DNA from 3 places in the Rhizobium sp. PL01 genome. Region 3 is predicted to be linked to each of the others. Evidence: predicted binding sites of a transcription regulator. Region 3 holds the regulator's gene; each other region holds the start of a gene.

Region 1 (7,646 bases), on a different contig from region 3:
GATACCGGCCTCGGTCCAAGCCTGTGTTGTCATGCGGCCGGTCACTTGCTTTGTATACCGTGTTTCGCCCGGGGTTCATTGCAGTCACATATTCTCATCGGCGGCACTGTTTGAACACCCCACTCGATAGCGATCAGGCGGCTGTTGATTTCCGCCTGGGATTGAGCCGTAATTTTCATTTGGCGTTGATCCGCTTTGCGTTTGGTAATGGCTTGAAAAATTTGACTTATAGCCGCCGATGACAGGGTTAGAATAAAATGGAAAACTGGTTAACCCGACGCCGAAATTAAAAGCTCGACGCCCTCCAGAAGCAAAAGCGTGCTATCATCAATCAGTTCGACAGGGAGATGATCATGATAGAAAGGTGGGAATTCACGTACAACGAATGGAACGATCTGTTGAGGCTCTTCAGTCACCAAAGCGCAACCCTCAGTGACGACACTGACCGGAAATTCCGCGAGCTTGGCTTGACCGAGAAAACAGGTCTTACCGACGCTGGAAAGCGTTTTGTCGAACATGAGCTTCTTGTGGAGAGAAGAAACCGGCTTCAGCAATGAAGTCATTTGTTGCGCTCTTGTTTGATGCTCCTGTGGCACGGTGTGCAAAGCGGTGCCAGTTGCGCTGAGTGGTCCATGTCGCCAATCTTTCTTCCAAAGGTTGAAGCTTAACCAGCCTCACAAGAGGCGGCCACTATCGCATTTCTACCCGGTGTGATATGCGCGTCCGCCGTAACCCTTCATGATCTGGCGCTCGGTTACGAAGGTCATCCAGCCGTGCATCACCTTAGCAAGGCGATCGCCGACTGCGTGGTCGGGCCGAACGGCTTGGGCAAATCGACTCTCAAAGGCATCATGGTGACCGATCGCGCCGCTCGGCGGGCGCATCGAACATTTCGCCGCATGCGCGCCCGACGTAGCGTACCTTCCTCAGATCGCCGACATCGATCGCAGCTTCCCCGCAACGTCAACGATCTTGTCCAAGAAGGTCTTTGGACGCGGCGCCGTTGACATTAAATAGACTGCGCATGAGCGGAGTGGTTGTTCCCTCCGTTTAGGCTCATGCTACCGCCACATCGTCCGACTGGTCTCGGCCTCTCACGCAGTCCCGTCCTGCCGCCTTCGCAGTGTAAAGCGCTTCATCGGCCGATCTGAGCAGTGCCTTCGTTCCGCGGACGCCGGCTGAGTTTATCGTCGCTATTCCGATACTCACAGTTACCCGCCCTTTTTCACTGCCGACATGCTCGATTTCCATACTCCGGACCTGGGTACAAAGAAGTCTTGCCACGGAGAGAGCGGCAGCGCTGTCGCATTGAGGAATGATGACGGCAATCTCCTCACCGCCGTACCGCGCAACCACACTGCGGGGATACGACGTCATGATCTCGGCGACGCGAGTTGCGACGCTCTTCAGACAGATGTCCCCAACCGGATGTCCGTAGGTGTCATTGTAAGCTTTGAACTTGTCGACATCGATCATAAGCAGGCTCGGCCCTGCGGAGGTTTGGGAATTTCGGTAGACAAGGTCTTCCAGGGCATTATCGAAGGCTCTCCGATTGAGCAGTCCCGTCAGGCCGTCGGTGTGCGCCATCACCTCAAGCCTCTTGTTCAAGGTACGAAGTTCCTCCTCAGTTTTCTTGCTTTTCGTGACGTCGGAAAAAACAATCAGACTTCCGCCTTCCTCGGTAGCCCGCGTGCGCGCTTCGATCCAGCGCCCATCCGCAAGGCGCATCTGGCGGTCGCCTGGTCGCAAAATTGCATCCGCGGACCTTTCTATTATGTCGTCGCAGTTCCCACCGCCGTTCATCTCCTCCCCACGTTCTATAGCGACCCGGATGATCGCCCTCAGGCAAGCTCCAGTCGACCGGACGTCAGCCGTAAGAGGAAAGAGTTCGAGATATCGCGCATTGTTGAAAACCTGCGCTCCTCTGTGGTCGAACATGGCTAGACCATCGGCCATGCTGGCCAGCGCGCCGGCCAGATGTCGCTGGGTTTGCGCCAGTTCGCGTTCCAGCAGTTTCCGGTCGGTGATCTCCCGATTGTGCGTGATCATGCCAATCATTTTACCATCGTCATCGTGGAACGGCGCTTTTAACGTGGCAAGCCACGTCTCCACACCATTCGTACGGGTGAAGCGCTGCTCGATGACGACCGGCTTTCCCTCGCGCAGAACCGCCTCTTCGTCCGCCCGGAAAGTCCGCGCCGCTTTCTCAGGATAAAAGTCGAAGTCGGTCTTGCCGATAAGATCGGAAGGGGTCCCCGCGCCCATCAGTGCTGCGGTCGCTGGATTTACTGCGATAAACCGACCATCGAGATCCTTGGCATTCAAACAGTCGGGAAGAGCCTCGATGATCGCTCTGTAGATGCGGTTAAGGGTGGTTGCCTGCTGCCGCTTTAGCTCCTGCGAAATCGCGAGGCTCGAAATCATCGCAGAAACAAAAAGCAGAAGCGCAAACGGCGCAACGACCGCTGGCATGACATTGGACCATTGATCGAACGGCACTTTGACGAAAAATGCAGCCGTACCGCTGAACACAACTGCCAGCGACACCACGCAAATGCTCCGCCCATCAGGAATGCCACGGACAAACCTGTGGGCGATCAGTCCACTCGCTGTCGCCATGAATATCAGAGGCAGCGCCACGGAGAGGCCGGTTCCGCCACTCAGGATGCGGCGACCGACCGCCACCACAAAGGGAGTTGCGGCAGCGACGGGGCCTCCGAACAGGCCAGAGATCGCCAAAAGAGTGTAGCGAAGATCAAGAAAGACGCCGGAATGGAACTGAAACGGCAGCGACATCGCTCCGAGCGTTCCACACGCCATAATTCCACCATATGCTGCTGACCTAGAGCGCGGCGTAAAATGCGCCATGTGTCGATGTCCAAAAGTCCACAGCGATGTCGTTATGGCGACGATCGCAAGGTTGGCAAGTAGTTCATTCCAGGGATTCATTGGTATCGGTTTCCAGGCGCAGCGTTTTAACGACGATAACCGGGTGATCTAAACGAGTGGTTGAGACTGGCAGTAACTCAGGGGCTATCTCGCAATATTTGACAATTCATCCCTTTAAACACTGCTTCGCACGGTTTGAGGTCAAGTATCGCTCAGCGGCTAGCAACCGCATTCGCCGTCCGCACTGAAGCTTGCACAAAACCCAATAAACTTCGTTTCAGCTTGCAGGGCTTTTCCGCCTCCCAGAAGATCGCCGCCAATTTCAACGAGGCAGCCAGCTCGGAGCGGAGCCACAGAGTTGAAGGATATCGCGTCGATGTCCATGGGCTCGTTTTATTTCAGAGGGCGCCACGGGTTTTGTCTTCTGCGGTTAGGAGTGTGTTTTCCTCAGGCACAGCGTTTCCGGCGCCGACCAGACGCGTTCAGTCGTTCGCGCGTTTCTTCGGACCCGTAGGCTTGGCGATGACGGATTTTTCCGCCACCGGCGCAGTCAGTTGCTTCAACTCTTCTTCAGTCTTGGGGCGGAACTTGATCATCGTGATGGTCTTTCGGCGACGCTCCGGACGGAGCGGGAACTGGTTTTTGAGATATGAAAACTAGGTAAAACGTTCACTCTGGTCAGAAATATGCCTTATCGACAGCGATGCAGACGCCGATCGCCAAAGACAACGTTAATGTCCACTGAATGAAGAAAAGCACATATTGAAACTGATAGATGGAATCGAAGAATGATCTCATCGCCGGACTCCCGTGATAAATCGGATATTCAATTCTTTAACACACAACACCGGCTTTATGTTTTAATTATTCGTACACATAGCGATTGTGATCACCGTATGCCGCAGAATGATCTCTGGCACTCCCAAGCGCGGAGTGCTATTCATCGTGCAGGGGAGAAGCCATTCGGCTGCGAGCCCATTAAGGAATCCAAACATGGTTGATACCAATTTTCGCCCGCTGCACGACCGCGTTGTTGTTCGCCGTATCGAAGCCGAAGCGAAGACCAAGGGCGGCATCATCATTCCGGATACCGCCAAGGAAAAACCGCAGGAAGGCGAAATAGTCGCCGTCGGCACAGGCGCCCGTGACGACAATGGCGCTCTCATCGCCCTCGACGTCAAGACCGGCGACCGTATCCTGTTCGGCAAGTGGTCGGGCACCGAAGTCAAGCTCAACGGCGAAGACCTTCTGATCATGAAGGAAGCCGACATCATGGGCGTTATCGGCTGATCTCAGCCGCGCTGTCCGTAATTTTTCCTTGTGATATCATTGGGCGATGCGCCCGGGAGTTCTTTCTATGGCTGCCAAACAAATCAAATTCGGCCGTGAAGCGCGCGAAAAGCTGCTGCGCGGCATCGATATTCTCGCCGATGCCGTCAAGGTCACACTTGGTCCAAAGGGCCGCAACGTCATCATTGACAAATCCTATGGCGCACCGCGCATCACCAAGGATGGTGTAACGGTCGCCAAGGAAATCGAGATTGAGGACAAGTTCGAAAACATGGGCGCCCAGATGGTGCGCGAAGTGGCCTCCAAGACCAATGACATCGCCGGTGACGGCACCACAACGGCAACCGTTCTCGCCCAGGCCATCGTTCGCGAAGGCACCAAGGCGGTTGCAGCCGGCATGAACCCGATGGACCTGAAGCGCGGCATCGATCTTGCCGTGACGGAAGTGGTCAAGGGGCTGGTGGCCAAGGCCAAGAAGATCAGCACGTCAGAAGAGGTGGCCCAGGTCGGCACGATCTCCGCCAATGGCGAAACGGAAATCGGCCATTACATCGCTGACGCGATGCAGAAGGTCGGCAATGAAGGCGTCATCACGGTTGAAGAAGCCAAGACCGCCGAAACCGAACTCGAAGTCGTCGAAGGCATGCAGTTCGACCGCGGCTACCTCTCGCCTTACTTCGTCACCAACCCTGAAAAGATGGTTGCTGAACTCGAAGACGCATATGTGCTCCTGCACGAAAAGAAGCTATCCAATCTGCAGGCGCTTCTGCCTGTGCTGGAAGCCGTCGTGCAGACCGGCAAGCCGCTCCTTATCATCTCGGAAGACGTTGAAGGCGAAGCTCTTGCGACGCTGGTCGTCAACAAGCTGCGTGGTGGCCTGAAGATTGCTGCCGTCAAGGCTCCGGGCTTCGGCGACCGCCGCAAGGCCATGCTCGAAGACATTGCGGTCCTGACCGCCGGTCAGGTCGTGTCCGAGGATATCGGCATCAAGCTCGAAAATGTCACCCTCGACATGCTCGGCCGCGTCAAGAAGGTCACCATTACCAAGGAAAACACCATCCTTGTCGATGGAGCGGGTAAGAAGGCCGAAATCGATGGCCGCGTCGCCCAGATCAAGGCGCAGATCGAGGAAACCACTTCCGACTACGACAAGGAAAAGCTGCAGGAACGTCTTGCCAAGCTTTCGGGCGGCGTTGCAGTCATCCGCGTCGGCGGTGCGACTGAAATCGAAGTGAAGGAAAAGAAGGACCGTATCGACGATGCGCTGAACGCAACCCGTGCAGCGGTCGAAGAAGGCATCGTCCCAGGCGGCGGTACTGCTCTGCTGCGCGCCTCGATCGTTCTCGACATCAAGGGTGCAAACGACGATCAAACTGCCGGTATCAACATCGTGCGCAAGGCACTTCAGTCATTGGTTCGCCAGATCGCTGAAAATGCAGGCGAAGAAGGCTCGATCATCGTTGGCAAGATCCTCGAAAGCAACACCGACAACTACGGCTACAACGCCCAGACCGGCGAATTCGGCGACATGATCGCCATGGGTATCGTCGATCCGGTCAAGGTTGTTCGCACAGCCCTGCAGAACGCAGCTTCGGTTGCTTCGCTGCTGATCACCACGGAAGCCATGATTGCCGAACTGCCGAAGAAGGATTTGGCCGGCGGCGGCATGCCTGATATGGGCGGCATGATGTAATCTATTCCGGCCCTCGGACTTGAACCATTTTCATAGCAGGGATGGCCCCGGTCTTTGGGGCCATCCCTCACCATTGCCAAAATGAGCTTAAGTGCCCTGTGCGAAACTACCGCTACGTTTTTTCAAGCCGCCATCGGTCGTTGTGGCGTGCCTGCTGTTTGAGCTTCTCGATGCGATGGCGCTGATAGCGTCGATTTGGCTGACAGCGATACTTTTCGTTCGAAGATTAGATGCGTGATGGAGACCAGGTGTGGCGTTTTGGTGTCAGGCCCGCCGATGTCCAAAGCGCACACAATTCCCCCTTCTTCACTTATGTAGAAGACACTCACCACGTTGCATCTCGCTGGAATAGCCTCGTCGGGAGAGCGCTTGGACAGTGTTTGGATCAGGCATGTGGAGAGCCTAGTTTCGATGGGAAGGGATGCTTCCAACGCATCGACAAGGCGGTCGGCCTTGTCAGGGTCGTCGATCATCCGTCAACCTCGCGGTTGGCCGCGGGTCGATTAGCCTCGTCGGTTACGGTGAGCATCGGTGCGGTCGTGTAGTTCCACTTACGGAAATCCTCACGGCTGAGATTGATCGCATCCATTTCTGCGTCACAGACCTTGATGGCTTTGGAAAAGGCTGCCGCACGCGAAGCGACCGCGACTGAACAAGGTGAGCCGATCACCAAGGCGGTCATCGAAGCCCTGAAGGACAGGAAGCTGCTTGTCCCTGCTCATACGCTTGGCGACGGCGGGCCGGGCGGCGGCACTCCGACTAGCCTATCGCGAATTGATCCGGGACCTGGCGCAGCCGTCGATCGAGGCGCTTGATCAGCTTGTCGTTGAGCGGGTTGGCGATCAAGCCATCTCGGCTGGATTGCGGAAGCGCCTGAAGGCGCGAAACTGAAGAACCTCAAGGGTTTGATCGCCCGTCTTGAGGTTCTGCGAGGAGCTACCATTTCCGATGAAAGGCGCAAGATGATCCATGCCAATCGCTACGGCATCGCCGCCAGGGATGCGCGCATTCTGCATGCCCGCGAGATACGGCGCCTGACATCCGAGCGTCGTCAAGCCACGCTGGTCGCCTTCGTCATCGAGAGGCAGGCGGCGGTCACTGATCTGACGATCAATGTATTCTGCAAATTGATTGGCAGCAACCGTCGCAAGGCTGAACTGAGCCGCACGGAACGCCGGCTGAAGGAAGCCGAAGTTCTTGATCGGGTGGCGCTTGATCATCTCAAGCTCGGCGAGGCGCTTCTGGCCGCCCGTGAGAGCAACACCGATCTTGCATCCGCGATCGCAGCGTCCCTGGGCTGGGACGGGTTGATCGCCAGCATGGCGGCAGCCAAATCTGTCGACATCACGCGGCTGCCCGGTTCGACTTCGCCAGAAGCTTGATCGCCTTTTCCAACGGGCGTTCGCCGCTGCAGTAGTCTTCCCATGCTTTCGTCTTCTTCAGGAGCGCAGGCACGGTGCGCACCGTAAATCGCTTCGGATCGAGATCCGATTTGACCTGCGACCAGGTCAAGGGCATCGACACAGTCGCGCCGGGCCGTGCACGTGGCGACAATGGCGCAACTGCAGTCGCCATTCGGTCGTTGCGTAAGTAGTCGAGGAAAATTCTTCCGTTGCGAAGCTTCTTCGCCATTTTCACGAGGAATTTCTCCGGATCGTCGCGTGCCATCTGGAGACAAACGTCGTGTGCAAACGCCTTTGCTTCCGGCCACGTCAGCTTGCTGCGCTTGCCGACCTCGAGGGGGGTCACGACGTGAAGCCCCTTCCCTCCCGTC
Region 2 (7,646 bases), on a different contig from region 3:
CAAGCTGCAGATCGCCGGCTTTGGCCACGGTCATGATGAGACGGTGGTGCGCAAAGGGCAGCGCGAAGGCAGCATCTCTGTCTGGTATTTCATGGACGGCAAGTTGATCGCCGTCGATGCGCTCAACGATGCCAAGGCTTATGTCACCGGCAAGAAGCTGCTCGATCTTGGCCTGACGCCTGACCGCATGGCCCTGGAGGACCCGCAGATTGACCTGAAGACGCTTCTGCCGTAACGGCCAAGCGGTTCCTTCCCCGCTTATTGATGATGGGTGAAAACGTGTCTGCGCGCTTCCAGCTGGAAGTGGGGGAAGAAGAACACGCCGAGGATAGAGCCCGAATAGCGCTGTTCCAACCCTGTGGATTCGCCGATGCAGAAAACCGGTTGTTTCTGACCGGAGGACAGGATGATCGTGGTCGAGAAGCAAAAAGACGAGGAGGTGGTTGCCGCCTGCTCGAAAAGCGCCAGTACATGATTGCGGTCGGCGCTGTCGTAGCAGCGGACCAGATTGAGCAAGCCGCATTCGGCCTGATTGAGGCCGTGCATGGCAGCTGCACTTTCGCCAAGACGGAACAGGCCGTTCGACAGGTCGCCTGACCATCCCTCGGAAAAGCAGAATTGGCCGAGCATCTCCAGCCCGCTTTCACCACGGGCAAATGAATCCGCGCCGGGCGGCTGTAAAAGGCCTGTTCTTGCAATTTTAAACAAGGCGGACCCCGGTATATTCACAAAATCCGAAATTCATTCGTCTGTTCCCGTAAGTGTTCACAAGAAACAATTTCCATCTTCTCAACAGAACTGTACGGCGCGAAAATATATGACGAGGCGTCGTTTGCTGCAGAAGATAGAAAGCTCAATTTTCAGGTCTTGGGCACGTTTATCGGCAAGACGAAATAAATTGTATGCGAGGAAAATCTATAAGCTTTGTGGTCTGGAATCAAAAGGATGTTGGGCAGACGGTTAATACGGAAAAATTGAACTGTCTTATTGTTAAATCGTCCGAATTCTTGATCCCTGTGAATCTGTGGTTCACTTGGTGCGCTTTTATAATTGCTTTTTCTCGCGCTTCAATGGTGTTTCGAGAAATATTTTGTGATCCGAGATAAATAGTCCCGATTGCACCGATTTAGCCAAAATACAATCAGAACATGATCCGGGCGTGTGGGCGCTGAGCCTGCCGCTTTTGCGTGGAATAGCTTGTCAACCCACCAAGCAAGAACGAAAAAAGGGCAGACCTTGCGGCCTGCCCCTCTCCAATCCGGAAACCCGGAAAGCTTTATGGTCGTCATTCGTACTAAGGCAAACGCCTTATTACATCATGCCGCCCATGCCACCCATGCCGCCCATGTCAGGCATACCGCCGCCGGCGGAATCCTTCTTCGGAGCTTCGGCAATCATGGCTTCAGTCGTGATCAGCAGCGAAGCAACCGAAGCCGCGTTCTGCAGAGCTGTACGAACGACCTTGACCGGATCGACGATACCCATGGCGATCATGTCGCCATATTCGCCGGTCTGGGCATTGTAGCCGAAGTTGTCGGTGTCGCTTTCGAGGATCTTGCCGACGATGATCGAACCTTCGTCGCCTGCGTTTTCAGCGATCTGGCGAACCAGCGACTGAAGCGACTTGCGAATGATGCTGATACCGGCGTTCTGATCGTCGTTTGCACCCTTGATGTCGAGGACGACGGAAGCGCGAAGCAGGGCAGTACCACCACCAGGAACGATACCTTCCTGAACGGCAGCGCGCGTTGCGTTCAGCGCGTCGTCGATACGGTCCTTCTTTTCCTTGACTTCGATTTCAGTCGCACCGCCGACGCGGATAACGGCAACGCCGCCAGCGAGCTTGGCAAGACGTTCCTGCAGCTTTTCGCGGTCGTAATCGGAAGTGGTTTCTTCGATCTGGCCCTTGATCTGAGCAACGCGGCCTTCGATTTCGGCCTTCTTGCCAGCGCCATCAACGATGGTGGTGTTTTCCTTGGAGATCGAAACCTTCTTCGCACGGCCGAGCATTTCGAGCGTAACGTTTTCCAGCTTGATGCCGATGTCTTCGGAGATAACCTGGCCACCGGTCAGGATCGCGATGTCTTCGAGCATGGCCTTGCGGCGATCGCCGAAGCCTGGAGCCTTGACAGCAGCAATCTTCAGGCCGCCACGCAGCTTGTTGACGACCAGCGTAGCAAGAGCTTCGCCTTCAACGTCTTCCGAGATGATGAGGAGCGGCTTGCCGGTCTGAACGACGGCTTCCAGAACCGGAAGCATTGCCTGCAGGTTGGAGAGCTTCTTCTCATGGAGAAGGATGTAAGCGTCTTCCAGTTCTGCAACCATCTTTTCAGGGTTGGTTACGAAGTAAGGGGAGAGGTAGCCGCGGTCGAACTGCATGCCTTCGACGACTTCAAGCTCGGTTTCGGCGGTCTTGGCTTCTTCAACCGTGATGACGCCTTCATTGCCGACCTTCTGCATCGCTTCAGCGATGTACTGGCCGATTTCCTTTTCGCCATTGGCGGAGATCGTGCCGACCTGGGCCACTTCTTCCGAAGTGTTGATCTTCTTTGCCTTGGCAACGAGGTCCTTGACGACGGCTGCAACAGCCAGGTCAATACCGCGCTTCAGGTCCATCGGGTTCATGCCGGCTGCAACAGCCTTGCCGCCTTCGCGAACGATGGCCTGGGCGAGAACGGTAGCAGTCGTCGTGCCGTCACCGGCGATGTCGTTGGTCTTCGAAGCAACTTCGCGGACCATCTGGGCGCCCATGTTCTCGAACTTGTCTTCGAGTTCGATTTCCTTGGCGACGGAAACGCCGTCCTTGGTGATGCGCGGTGCGCCGAAGGACTTGTCGATGATGACGTTGCGGCCCTTAGGACCGAGCGTTACCTTGACTGCGTCTGCGAGGATGTCGACGCCGCGCAGCATCTTTTCGCGCGCGATGCGGCCGAACTTAATTTCTTTGGCTGCCATGTTAAAAACTCCCGGGCTGATGCCCAATTGGTTTTATGGAAAGTGGAAAGGTGGCAATCGGCTAAATCAGCCGATAACGCCCATGATGTCGGCTTCCTTCATGATCAGAAGGTCTTCGCCGTTGAGCTTGACTTCTGTGCCGGACCACTTGCCGAACAGGATACGGTCGCCAGCCTTGACGTCGAGCGCGATGAGAGCGCCCTTGTCGTCACGGGTGCCGGTGCCGACAGCGACGATTTCGCCTTCCTGCGGCTTTTCCTTGGCGGTATCCGGAATGATGATGCCGCCCTTGGTCTTGGCTTCAGCCTCGATACGGCGCACGACAACGCGGTCATGCAGCGGGCGGAAATTGGTGCTTGTCATTGTCTAATCCCTCGATCAAATGACTTCACGGGTCGTCTTTGCGGCCCGATGGATGGATGTTAGCACTCCTATTGCTTGAGTGCTAGCGACTTGCAGATAAGGATGGCCGCGAGGTGAGTCAAGAACGGGCTGTCGAAAATATTTCATCGATCATGGTTATCTGACTGGCATGTTCTTGACCCAACAACACGACCTGAATGTGACACCCGTCCATCCTTCCTTCACTGAGACCGCAAAAGTCTGGGCAAGGATCGGATTGCTGAGTTTCGGCGGTCCGGCAGGGCAGATTGCGCTGATGCACCGGGAACTGGTGGAGGAGCGCCGCTGGATCTCGGAAAGCCGGTTCCTGCACGCTTTGAATTTCTGCATGCTCTTGCCAGGGCCCGAGGCACAACAGCTCGCCACTTATATCGGCTGGCTGCTGCACGGCACGCGCGGCGGCATCGTTGCGGGGCTGCTGTTCATCCTGCCGGGTTTTATTGTCATCCTTGGCCTGTCGTCGGCCTATGCGGTCTTTCACGAGAGCGGCTGGTTGACCGGCCTGTTCTTCGGCCTGAAGGCAGCGGTGCTGGCAATCGTCATAGAGGCCGTCATCCGTGTTGGCCGCCGGGCGCTGAAAACCCGCTTTGCGCTCATCGTCGCGGCGCTCGCCTTCGCCTTCCTGTTCTTTTTTGATCTGCCTTTCCCGCTCGTCGTGCTGGCAGCCGGCATCGCCGGATACGTCGCCACGCGCCTGCAGCCGGCAACAGGTGAAAAAGCGATTGCCGCTGCAGCGAAACAAGCTGCAGCCGACAGGCCTTCGGTCATAGACAGCAGCTTTCCCGATGTTGCTTCAAGCTGGAAGCGCACGATTCAGGTTCTTGTTCTCTGGCTCATCCTCTGGATCACGCCGTTTGTCATTATCGGAGCGATGCTCGGGTTCGGGACCGTCTACACCGCCATCGGCCTGTTCTTCTCCAAGATGGCCGTGGTGACCTTTGGCGGTGCCTATGCTGTTCTGGCCTATGTCGCCCAGCAGGCTGTCGAGACCTATCATTGGCTGAAACCCGGCGAAATGCTGGATGGATTGGCACTGGCGGAAACCACCCCCGGTCCGCTGGTACTGGTTCTGTCCTTTGTTGGCTTCATGGCGGCCTTTCGCGCACCGCTCGGTCTTGATCCGCTTGTGTCCGGCTTGCTCGGCGCCACGCTTGCCACATGGGTGACCTTTGTGCCGTGTTTTCTCTGGATCTTTCTCGGTGCGCCCTATGTTGAGGCTCTGCGCAACAACCGGGCCCTGTCCGGCGCGCTTGCGGCGATCTCGGCGGCGGTCACCGGCGTCATCCTCAATCTGGCCGTCTGGTTCGGTCTGCACGTTGTTTTTTCCAGTGTGGATCGCTTTGTGGCAGGGCCTGTTTCCATGCCGCTTCCCGCTTGGCAGACATTCCAGTTGCCAGCTTTCGGCTTGGCGTTTTTGGCAGCCGTACTGCTGTTTTTCTTCAAGCGCGGCGTCGTGACGACGCTGGCCATCTGTGCGGTTGCCGGTTGGATGATCCGGGGATTTTAGCGGTTACAGCTCGGTCCACGCCGGAAACCTTGGAATTCAGCCGCCATTTTCCGGATGGAGACTTGTGTTTTCAACGCCTGCCTGCGATGTCAGCCCGACCATTTCTTTTCTGCGGGAAGCCAGCATGGCCGTTCGGATCAACAGTTTTCGCGACATTGCCAGCCGTTATGATGTCGTGCTCTGCGATGTCTGGGGCGTGCTGCACAATGGTGTCGAGGCGTTCAAGGGCGCTTGCGAAGCGCTGACCGAAGCGCGCGCCAAGGGTCTGACGGTTGTTCTGATCACCAATTCGCCCCGCCCGCATCCCGGCGTTATCGTCCAGATCCGTGGCCTTGGCGTGCCGGATAGTGCCTATGACCGCATCGTCACATCCGGCGATGTCACCCGCGCGCTGATCTCAGCCGGTCCGAAGAAAGTCTATTTCATCGGTGCGGAAAAGGATCTGCCGTTGCTCGAGGGCCTCGGCGTCAGCATGGTTTCTTCCGAGGAGGCGGAGATCATCGTCTGCGCCGGCTTTTTTGATGACGAAACCGAGACTGCCGAGGACTATCGCGCCACGCTCTCAAACCTTGCCAAGCGTAAGGTGCCGTTCATCTGCGCCAATCCGGATCTGGTCGTCGAGCGTGGCCACAAGCTCATTCCCTGTGCTGGCGCCATCGCCAAGGTCTATGAGGAGCTTGGCGGCGAAACCCGGATTTCCGGCAAGCCCTATGTGCCGATTTATCGCGCGTCCCTGACGGAAGCCAAGGCCGTGCGCGGCGGGCTCGACCTGTCACGGGTGATCGCGGTCGGCGATGGCATGCCGACGGACGTCAAGGGCGCACAGGATTTCGGTCTCGATGTTCTCTATATCAGCGCCGGTATCCATGCGGCTGAATACATGACTGCTGAAAAGACCGACGAGACCAAGCTGACGGCATTCCTGAAGAACGAGGGTGCCACGCCAAAATGGTGGATGCCGAGACTGGCGTGACGCATTGAGCGTGATTGACCTGCACTGAGAGATGACTGGCTAACAGACATGACGGTTTTTCATCGTAACGAGACCCGCGAACCTCTTCCAGAAGCGCTGCGCGGCGGGGTCATTGCCATCGGCAATTTCGACGGCGTACATCGCGGCCATCAATCGGTGCTCGACAGGGCACTGGAAGAAGCGCGGGCGCGCGGTGTTCCGGCCCTTGTGCTGACGTTCGAACCGCATCCGCGCAGCGTCTTTCGGCCGGACCAGCCGGTTTTCCGCCTCACACCGGCGCCGTTGAAGGCGCGTATCCTCGAAGGCATGGGCTTTGCCGCTGTCATTGAATATCCGTTCGACCGCACCTTCTCGCAGCTGTCCGCATCCGACTTCATCCGCTCGATCCTGATGGACTGGCTGCATGCCGGCCATGTGGTCACCGGCTTCGATTTCCATTTCGGCAAGGGCAGGGAAGGTGGCCCTGCCTTCCTGATGGCCGCCGGTGGCGAAAACGGTTTTGGCGTGACGCTGGTTGACGCTTTTCGCGACGAGAATGCCTCGGTGATTTCCTCCAGCCATATCCGCGGACTGCTGGGTGAGGGCGACGTTTCCCACGCGGCCGGTTTGCTCGGTTATCGCTATACGGTGGAATCCGAAGTCATTGACGGCAAGAAGCTCGGCCGGACGCTCGGCTACCCCACCGCCAACATGCAGCTCCCGCCGGAAGTCGAACTCAGGAATGGCATTTACGCCGTGCGCTTCCGCCGTGCTGATGGCAGTATCCACGACGGCGTCGCCAGCTTCGGCAAACGCCCGACGGTCGATAGCGACGGTGTTGCGCTGCTCGAAACCTTCGTCTTCGATTTTTCCGGCGATCTCTACGGCGAAATCTGTTCCGTCTCTTTCTTCGGCCATCTGCGCGACGAGCTGAAATTCGAAGGCCTCGATCCGCTGGTGGTGCAGATGAAGCAGGACGACGCCGAAGCCCGCGCCTTGCTCTCCGGCGTCAAGCCGCTCAGTATGATCGACAGTAAAATCGCATTCGGTCTGGATGCACACTCGTAAAGGATGATCCCGATGGCCACCACGCCCCGCCGGCCCGTCAGCGCCATGGATGCCGCCGAAGCTTTGTTCAAGCCGGTCAAGAAGGCACCGGCGGCGCCCGTCGAAAAGCGTGCTCTGCCGGAAACCAAGGAACTCGTGTCGATCAAGCTCGACAGCGCCATCCTGCACTATTTCCAGGACGACGGTCCGGGCTGGCAGGATCGTATCAACGACGCGCTGCGCGCCGTGATGCTGGCAAACCCCAAGGACTGAGTTTGCGGTTTTGCGGCGCGATCACAAGATACGGCCGTGCCGATGCACAATCCTGCCCTGTGCGCCGCTAGCCTCTTCCTTTTCGCGCGAAAACCGCTTAAACAACCGCCACCATGACCCGATATCGTCGATTGATACGTGATCAGCGAATTATTGGCCCGGCCTTCCCAGCGCTTTGATAGCCGCCGGAAGGTCCGGGTTTTCGGCGTTCGACATGAGCGCCACCGTTTCCCTTATGATATCCCGTTCGCATGCGCGGCGACACGCGCCCAGATATGATTGCTGAAACCATGACCGATACCGCTGACAAGCTTGATTATTCCAAGACACTCTATTTGCCGGAAACCGAATTCCCGATGCGCGCCGGTCTGCCGCAGAAGGAGCCGGAAACGGTTGCCCGCTGGCAGGAGATGGGCCTCTACAAGAAGCTCCGCGCCTCTGCCGCCGGCCGCGAAAAGTTCGTGCTGCATGACGGCCCGCCCTATGCCAACGGCAACATCCACATCGGCC
Region 3 (7,646 bases):
AAAGCCCGCGGCCGGGCTGGAATTCTGGTGCGCGGATTGGCAGCATCCGCCGATTCCCTGGAGATCGCCGGGCAAATCTCGGCGGCGCTTGAGGTGCGCCTGTTCAGCGAAGTGCAGGTGGCGCATATGCAGCGTGGTCGGGGACGCGTCGCGACAACCCGCATCCCCTACCCGATCGACGCGGCATTGGAGACGCTGGCCGACATTGACGTGCTGGTTCTCGTTGGCGCGACTGAGCCGGTTGCATTCTTCGCATATCCGGGCAAGCCGGGACGGCTTGTCCACGAAGGCTGCCAGGTTCTGACTTTGGCTGATCATGGCGAGGACCTGAAAACGGCGCTGGAAGAGCTTCGCGATGAATTGGGGATCAAAAGTTCGCAGCCAGTACCGCTGGTAAAAACGATCTCCGGCGAAGGACGACCCAGCGGACCGCTCACAGAAGACGCGATAGCAGTGATCGTGGCGCAAAAACTTCCGGACAACGCCATCGTTTGTGATGAAGGGATCACCTCCGCCCGACGGTTCTATTCATTGTCCGAACAGTCTGCGCCGCACGACTTCATGATGAACACCGGCGGCGCCATCGGTATCGGCATCCCCTTGTCCATCGGAGCAGCGATCGCCTGCCCCGACCGGAAGGTTTTGAACCTGCAGGCCGATGGCAGCGGGATGTATACCATTCAGGGATTGTGGACCCAGACGCGGGAAAATCTCGACATCATCACGATCGTCTTTGCCAACCGCACCTATGCGGTGCTGCATGGAGAAATGCGCAACGTCGGGGTTCAAACGATCGGGGAAAATGCGCGGCGCATGCTGGATATCGATAATCCGTCGCTGGACTGGGTGTCAATGGCAAAGGGAATGGGCGTGGACGCGGCTCGTGCCCACACGTGTGAAGAGTTCACACGTCTCCTCGATAACGCTTTGTCACGTCATGGCCCGTTTTTGATAGAAGCCGTCATCTGACGGCCAACAGCCCATCATTCGGGTCATTGGCCGTCAGATAAATCAGTTCGGCAGTTGCCCAATGCGCTGCATTGAGCGGCTTCGCCTCAAGCCTCCGGTGTTTCTTCCGTAGCAACGGCCTTCGGGCCACCCTTGGCGACGCCGACCATGGCGGGGCGCAGGACGCGTTCGCCGATGGTGTAGCCGGCCTGAACCACCTGGACGACTGTGCTGTTCGGCACTTCCGTATTCGGAACTTCGAACATCGCCTGGTGGAAGTTCGGGTCGAATTTCTGGCCGATCGGCTCGAGCTTCTGAACGCCATGACGTTCCAGCGCCGAGAGCATGGCGCGTTCGGTCATTTCGACGCCTTCGATCAGGGCATTGAAACCGGTATCGCCAGCTTCGCGGGCTTCTGCCGGAATGGCATCCAGCGCGCGGCGCAGGTTGTCCGACACGGCAAGCATGTCACGGGCAAAGCCGGCGACGGAATAGGACTTGGCGTCCTTGACGTCGCGGGCAGTGCGGCGGCGCAGGTTGTCCATTTCAGCGGCAAGGCGCAGGTAGCGGTCGCGCATGTCAGCGGCTTCGGCCTTGGCAAGCTCCAGCGGATCCGGCTCGGAAACGGCTGTATCGACCTCTTCGGCGGCGGCCTCTGCATAGGCAGCAGCAGCTTCGTCCGCGTTCGCTTCAGCACCGTGTTTGTTCATATCATCGGTCATGACCGGTCTCCGGAATGTCAATATGTCTAGGATTTGGTGTCGATATCGAGCTTTGGAGCCCAAAAATCAAGGGTACAATCGAAAGCTGCCGGAAAAACCGGCCTTCTTCCGGCCGGTTATCGCGACAAACGCGACATCAATTGCGCAGTATAGTCCACCATCGGCACGATGCGCGAATAATTCAGCCGGGTTGGGCCGATGACCCCGACAGCGCCGACGATCTTGTCGTCACCATCCTTGTAGGGGGCGACGATCAGCGACGAGCCGGACAGCGAGAACAGCTTGTTTTCCGAACCGATGAAGATCCGCACCCCCGGCCCGCTTTCGGCCAGATTGAGGATTTCGATCAGGCTGTCCTTCTTTTCCAGATCATCAAACAGCATGCGGAGACGATCGACGTCCTCGGCGCCGGCCAGCCCCTCAAGAAGATTGGCACGGCCGCGCACGATCAGCTGCGTCGGCTTGTCATCAGCCTCGCTGCCCGACCAGATGGCGAGGCCACGCTCGACCAGATCCTGGCTCAGCGTATCGAGTTCGCGCCGGACGGTTTCCTTGACCTTTTCAAGCTGGCCGCGCACCTCGGGCAAGGTCTGTCCGGCAAGATGCGCATTCAGGAAATTGGCGGCTTCCGTCAACTGTGAACTGGTCACACCGGCCGGAAGTTCGATGATCCGGTTTTCCACCTGATCATGTTCGCCGACGAGCACGGCCAGCGCCTTGGTGGGCGCGAGCCGGACGAATTCGACATGCCGCAGCACCGGATCGTTCTTGGTGGTAATGACCAGCCCTGCCCCACGCGACATGCCCGACAGCATCTGGCTGGCATCATTGAGCAGCGTTTCGACGGGCTGATCGCGGTCGGCGCGGCGCACGTGCCGGTCGATCGAGGCGCGGTCCTCGGGCGAAAGGTCGCCCACCTGCATGAAAGCATCGACAAAAAAGCGCAGGCCATTCTGTGTCGGCAGGCGCCCGGCGCTGATATGCGGAGAATAGATCAGGCCGAGGTCTTCGAGATCGCTCATGACATTGCGCACGGAGGCCGGTGACAGCGACATCGGCAGAATCCGCGACAGGCTGCGCGATCCGAGCGGCTCGCCGCTTTCGAGATAGCTTTCCACAATACGACGGAAGATTTCGCCAGACCGCTCGTCAAGCGCCGAAAGCCTTTCCCGCATTGCAGATTTATCCAGTACCATTCGAACGCGAAAACCCATGCTGTTGAAGTCAATTGAAATATAGTGATCCCGGCCCGGATAGCAAAAGGGAAATTGGCCGGAAAGCCCGCCTTACAACGCCTTTTGCCGCTCCTCCACTCTTTTAGCGCAAATGATTTCCCTTCCAGCCAACATAGGCTAGAAGGCTGACAAACATCACAGGAGTTCATGATGCGGCCTTCCGGCAGAAAAACCGACCAGATGCGCAAGGTTTCCTTCGAGCGCAATGTTTCCAAACATGCAGAAGGATCCTGCCTGGTAAAGTTCGGCGACACGCATGTGCTGGTGACGGCGAGCCTGGAAGAAAAGACGCCGCCATGGCTGCGCAACAGCGGCAAGGGTTGGGTCACCGCCGAATACGGCATGCTGCCGCGCGCCACTGGCGAACGCATGAAGCGCGAAGCCGCCGCCGGCAAGCAGAGCGGCCGCACCCAGGAAATCCAGCGCCTGATCGGCCGGTCGCTGCGCGCGGTGGTCGATCTGAAGGAACTCGGCGAGCGCCAGATCTCAATCGACTGCGACGTCATCCAGGCCGATGGCGGCACCCGTACCGCCTCCATCACCGGCGCCTGGATCGCACTGCACGATTGCCTGAAATGGATGGAAGCGCGCAATATGATCAAGGTCGAGAAGGTCCTGAAGGACCATATCGCTGCGATCTCATGCGGTATCTTCGCCAACCAGCCGGTGATCGACCTCGACTACCTCGAAGACTCCGCCGCTGAAACCGACGCCAATTTCGTCATGACTGGCTCGGGCGGTATCGTCGAAATCCAGGGCACGGCGGAAGGCAAGCCGTTCTCGGAAGAAGAATTCGGCACGCTGCTCGGCCTTGCCAAGAACGGCATTGCCGAACTGGTCGGCATGCAGAAGCAGGCAATCGAGGGCTGAACCATGGCCGCACCGTTCGAAGGCATTCTGGAGACGGCGCTTTACGTCGACGATCTCGACAAGGCGGAGGCGTTCTACGGCTCCGTTCTCGGTCTCGAGAAAATCAGCCGCGCTGGCAACCGGCATATCTTCTTTCGCTGCGGCCCCGGCGTTCTCCTGATCTTCAATCCGGCGGAGACGATCAAGCCGCCGCTGCCGCATGGCACCACTGGCGCAGGGCATATGTGTTTCCAGGTGACAGCCGGGGATCTGGATGCCTGGCAGGCGAAACTGTCGGCATCGGGGATTGCCATCGAATCCGAGGTGCTTTGGCCATCGGGTGCACGGTCCCTCTATTTTCGCGATCCAGCCGGAAACAGCCTGGAATGCGCCGAAGCCAGCCTCTGGGCTATCGACTGACACGAATGGGCGGCGCCTGTCCGCTGGATGAGAAAGACGCAAATGCGCAAGCTTGAAGACAAGACCCTGATCGTTGCCAGTCACAATGCCGGCAAGATCCGTGAAATCCGCGACCTGATCGGGCCGATGGGCTTTGAAGCCAAGTCGGCGGCCGACCTCAATTTCGTCGAACCGGACGAGACCGGCACGACCTTCGAGGAAAACGCTACGATCAAGGCACTGGCCTCGGCAAAGGCCTCCGGCCTTCCGGCGCTCTCGGACGATTCCGGCCTTGTCGTCGATGCGCTGAACGGTGATCCGGGCGTCTACACTGCCAACTGGGCCGAGACCCCCGACGGCACCCGTGATTTCGCCATGGCGATGCACAAGGTCGAGGTGGCTATTCAGGAAGCCGGCGCGGCAGAATTCGACAAGCGCAGCGGACGCTTCGTCTCGGTGCTCTGCCTTGCCTGGCCGGATGGTCATGTCGAGCTGTTCCGCGGCGAAGTGGAAGGCCATATCGTCTGGCCACCGCGCGGGTCACAGGGCTTCGGGTACGACCCGGTTTTTCAACCGCTCGGCTACGACACGACATTCGGCGAAATGAGCGCGGATGAAAAGCACGGCTGGAAGCCAGGTGATGCCGAGGCGTTGTCGCACCGGGCGCGCGCGTTCAAGCTTTTTGCCGAGACGTGCCTGAGTGCATAAGATTAAAGGTGGCGGAGATGTCCCCGTGACCTTCTGCTGACCGCTGCAAGTGGTTAGATTGAGGTTGACCGAATATCTCTCCTCCGTCATCCCTGTGCTTGTCACAGGGATCCAGTTGCGTCGCGTCTGCGACGCTAGAGACTCTTTCACGCGATAGACATCGCGTGGCTGGATTCCTGTGACGAGCACAGGAATGACGGTGTGGTAAAATTCCGCGCCAACCAGACCTCTTAACACTCGATCTTGATTACACCGCGCCAGAGCGCCTGAAAGACCCTAACCAGAATGGCCACTTTTTCTTCCATCGGCGACAGCAAGGAGCCCGGTTTCGGGATCTATGTGCATTGGCCGTTCTGTGCTGCCAAATGTCCCTATTGCGATTTCAACAGCCATGTCCGCCACCAGCCGGTCGACCAGCCGCGTTTCGTAAGCGCTTTTCTGACCGAAATGGCGGCGATGCGGCATATGTCCGGCCCTCGCACGGTGACCAGCATCTTCATGGGCGGTGGCACGCCATCGCTGATGAACCCGACGACAGTCGAGGCCATCCTGGATGGCATCGCCAATCTCTGGCATGTGCCTGACGGTATCGAAATCACCATGGAGGCCAATCCTTCCAGCGTTGAGGCGACCCGTTTCCGCGGTTATCGCGCCGCCGGTGTCAATCGCGTCTCGCTCGGCGTGCAGGCGCTGAACGACAAGGATCTCAAATTCCTCGGCCGACTACACAATGTCGAGGACGCGCTGAAGGCGATCGGCCTGGCGCGCGATATCTTTCCGCGGATGTCCTTCGACCTGATTTACGCCCGCCCGAAACAGACCGTAGAGGAATGGGAAAAGGAGCTGAAACAGGCCGTCTCCTATGCCGTCGATCACCTGTCGCTCTACCAGCTGACGATCGAGGAAGGCACGCCTTTCTATGGCCTGCACAAGGCAGGCAAGCTGATCGTGCCGGACGGCGAGCATTCCGCCGTGCTCTACGAGGCGACGCAGGAGATCACCGAAGGGTTCGGCATGCCGGCCTACGAGGTTTCCAACCATGCAGCGCCCGGCGCCGAGAGCCGCCATAACCTCACCTATTGGCGCTATGGCGACTATGCCGGCATTGGTCCCGGCGCCCATGGCCGCCTGACGCGCGGCCGCAACAAGATTGCGACGGCGACAGAACGCAAGCCGGAAACCTGGCTGCAACTGGTCGAGGAACATGGCCACGGCATGGTCGATCAGGAAGTGCTCGGTTATGACGAACAGGCCGACGAGCTTTTGCTGATGGGCCTGAGGCTGAAGGAAGGCATCGACCTCGTGCGCTGGCAAGACCTGTCCGGCCGCGAGCCCGATCCCGATCGCGAGCAGTTCCTGATCGAACATGGCTTCATCGAACGGCTGGGCAATTCCCGCCTGCGCTGCACGCCGGCAGGCATGCTGATCCTCGATGCAGTGGTTGCCGATCTCGCCTGCTGAGGCTTACTCGAAAGCTGCGAGATACTTTTTCGCGATCCTATCCAATGCCGCCCTCTCTTCAGGCTCCAGCAGAGCCGTCAGCCGGTGCTGGTTGGCGACATGGGCGGTGACGGCGCGCTCAACCAGAGCGAGCCCCTCCGGCTTCAGCGCGATCAGCACACTGCGGCGATCCTCCGGGTTGGTCAGCCGCTCAACAAGACCCGCTTTTTCCAGTTGATCGATGCGATTGGTCATCGTCCCCGACGTGATCATCGTCGTCGCCAGCAGATCGCCCGGCGATAGCCGGTAGGGCTTGCCGGAACGGCGCAGGGCCGCCAGCACGTCGAAGCTGGCTGACGACAGTCCAAACTCCGAAAATGTCTTCTCGACCTCACGGCCGAGATAGGTCGAGAGCCGCGCCAGCCTGCCGAAAAGGCCCATGGGCTCGACGTCGAGATCGGGCCGTTCGCGGCGCCACTGTGCCAGAATTCTATCGACGTGATCTTCATCCATGGTTTTCTGGTACGTAGAATTCATCTTGACGTCAAGATAATCGATGTTATCCTGATTTTATCTTGAACTCGAGATACTTCAAATGAAGATAAAATCCGCTTCCCTCACCGACATCGGCCTGACCGCCATCGCCCCCGCCATCTGGGGCAGCACCTATGTGGTCACCACCGAATTCCTGCCGCATGGCTATCCCCTAACCGTCGCGATGCTGCGCGCCCTGCCGGCGGGTCTCATCTTGCTGCTGATTGTCCGGCAACTGCCGCACGGCATCTGGTGGGCGCGCAGCTTCATTCTCGGTGCGCTCAACTTCTCGTTCTTCTGGGCGATGCTGTTCGTCTCGGCCTACCGCCTGCCCGGTGGCGTCGCCGCGACCGTCGGCGCCATCCAGCCGCTGATCGTCGTCATGCTGGCACGTATGCTGATCGGCACGCCGATCAAGACGCAGGCCATCGTGGCGGGCATTGTCGGTATGGCCGGTGTCAGCCTGCTGGTTCTGACGCCCGGAGCAGCGCTCGATCCGATCGGCATCCTTGCCGGGCTAGCCGGCGCAGTGTCCATGGCGTTTGGCACCGTTTTGACACGCCACTGGGCACCGCCTGTGTCGAGCTTGACCTTTACGGCGTGGCAACTGACCGCAGGCGGCCTGTTGCTGCTGCCGGTGGCTCTGCTGCTCGAACCGGCCCTGCCGATGCCGACCATGGCCAATGTGCTCGGCATGGCCTGGCTTGGACTGATCGGTGCAGCCTTCACCTATCTGTTGTGGTTTCGCGGCCTGTCCAAGCTTGAACCGGCGGCCGTCGCCTCGCTCGGGTTCCTCAGCCCACTGGTTGCA

What was found. Region 3 encodes HrcA, which represses chaperone genes, less so after heat shock. Its sites were predicted from a motif close to GTTAGCACTCNCNNNNNGNGAGTGCTAAC; they were not measured.
Positions count from the first base shown of each region.
Region 1: a site for HrcA is predicted at 3,802-3,830, ahead of groES (co-chaperone GroES). Genes of this name have one in related genera too.
Region 2: a site for HrcA is predicted at 3,377-3,405, ahead of groES (co-chaperone GroES). Genes of this name have one in related genera too.

Region 1 covers NZ_JAWQUM010000021.1:21,801-29,446, forward strand. Annotated here, with positions in the region: gene R6X40_RS31105 (hypothetical protein) at 270-563, opposite strand; gene R6X40_RS31110 (diguanylate cyclase) at 1,057-2,949, opposite strand; gene groES (co-chaperone GroES) at 3,883-4,179, shown strand; gene groL (chaperonin GroEL) at 4,247-5,872, shown strand; gene R6X40_RS31125 (hypothetical protein) at 5,995-6,345, opposite strand; gene R6X40_RS31130 (hypothetical protein) at 6,342-6,554, opposite strand; gene R6X40_RS31135 (hypothetical protein) at 6,581-6,763, shown strand; gene R6X40_RS31140 (hypothetical protein) at 6,835-7,254, shown strand; gene ligD (DNA ligase D) at 7,217-7,646, opposite strand, start outside.
Region 2 covers NZ_JAWQUM010000003.1:138,492-146,137, forward strand. Annotated here, with positions in the region: gene R6X40_RS08415 (NAD(P)/FAD-dependent oxidoreductase) at 1-235, shown strand, start outside; gene R6X40_RS08420 (hypothetical protein) at 259-708, opposite strand; gene groL (chaperonin GroEL) at 1,312-2,955, opposite strand; gene groES (co-chaperone GroES) at 3,022-3,318, opposite strand; gene chrA (chromate efflux transporter) at 3,494-4,864, shown strand; gene R6X40_RS08440 (TIGR01459 family HAD-type hydrolase) at 4,989-5,837, shown strand; gene R6X40_RS08445 (bifunctional riboflavin kinase/FAD synthetase) at 5,886-6,884, shown strand; gene R6X40_RS08450 (BrnA antitoxin family protein) at 6,897-7,136, shown strand; gene ileS (isoleucine--tRNA ligase) at 7,427-7,646, shown strand, end outside.
Region 3 covers NZ_JAWQUM010000005.1:31,716-39,361, reverse strand. Annotated here, with positions in the region: gene R6X40_RS13370 (acetolactate synthase large subunit) at 1-969, shown strand, start outside; gene grpE (nucleotide exchange factor GrpE) at 1,056-1,670, opposite strand; gene hrcA (heat-inducible transcriptional repressor HrcA) at 1,787-2,845, opposite strand; gene rph (ribonuclease PH) at 3,056-3,775, shown strand; gene R6X40_RS13350 (VOC family protein) at 3,779-4,174, shown strand; gene rdgB (RdgB/HAM1 family non-canonical purine NTP pyrophosphatase) at 4,217-4,861, shown strand; gene hemW (radical SAM family heme chaperone HemW) at 5,147-6,322, shown strand; gene R6X40_RS13335 (MarR family winged helix-turn-helix transcriptional regulator) at 6,326-6,838, opposite strand; gene R6X40_RS13330 (EamA family transporter) at 6,897-7,646, shown strand, end outside.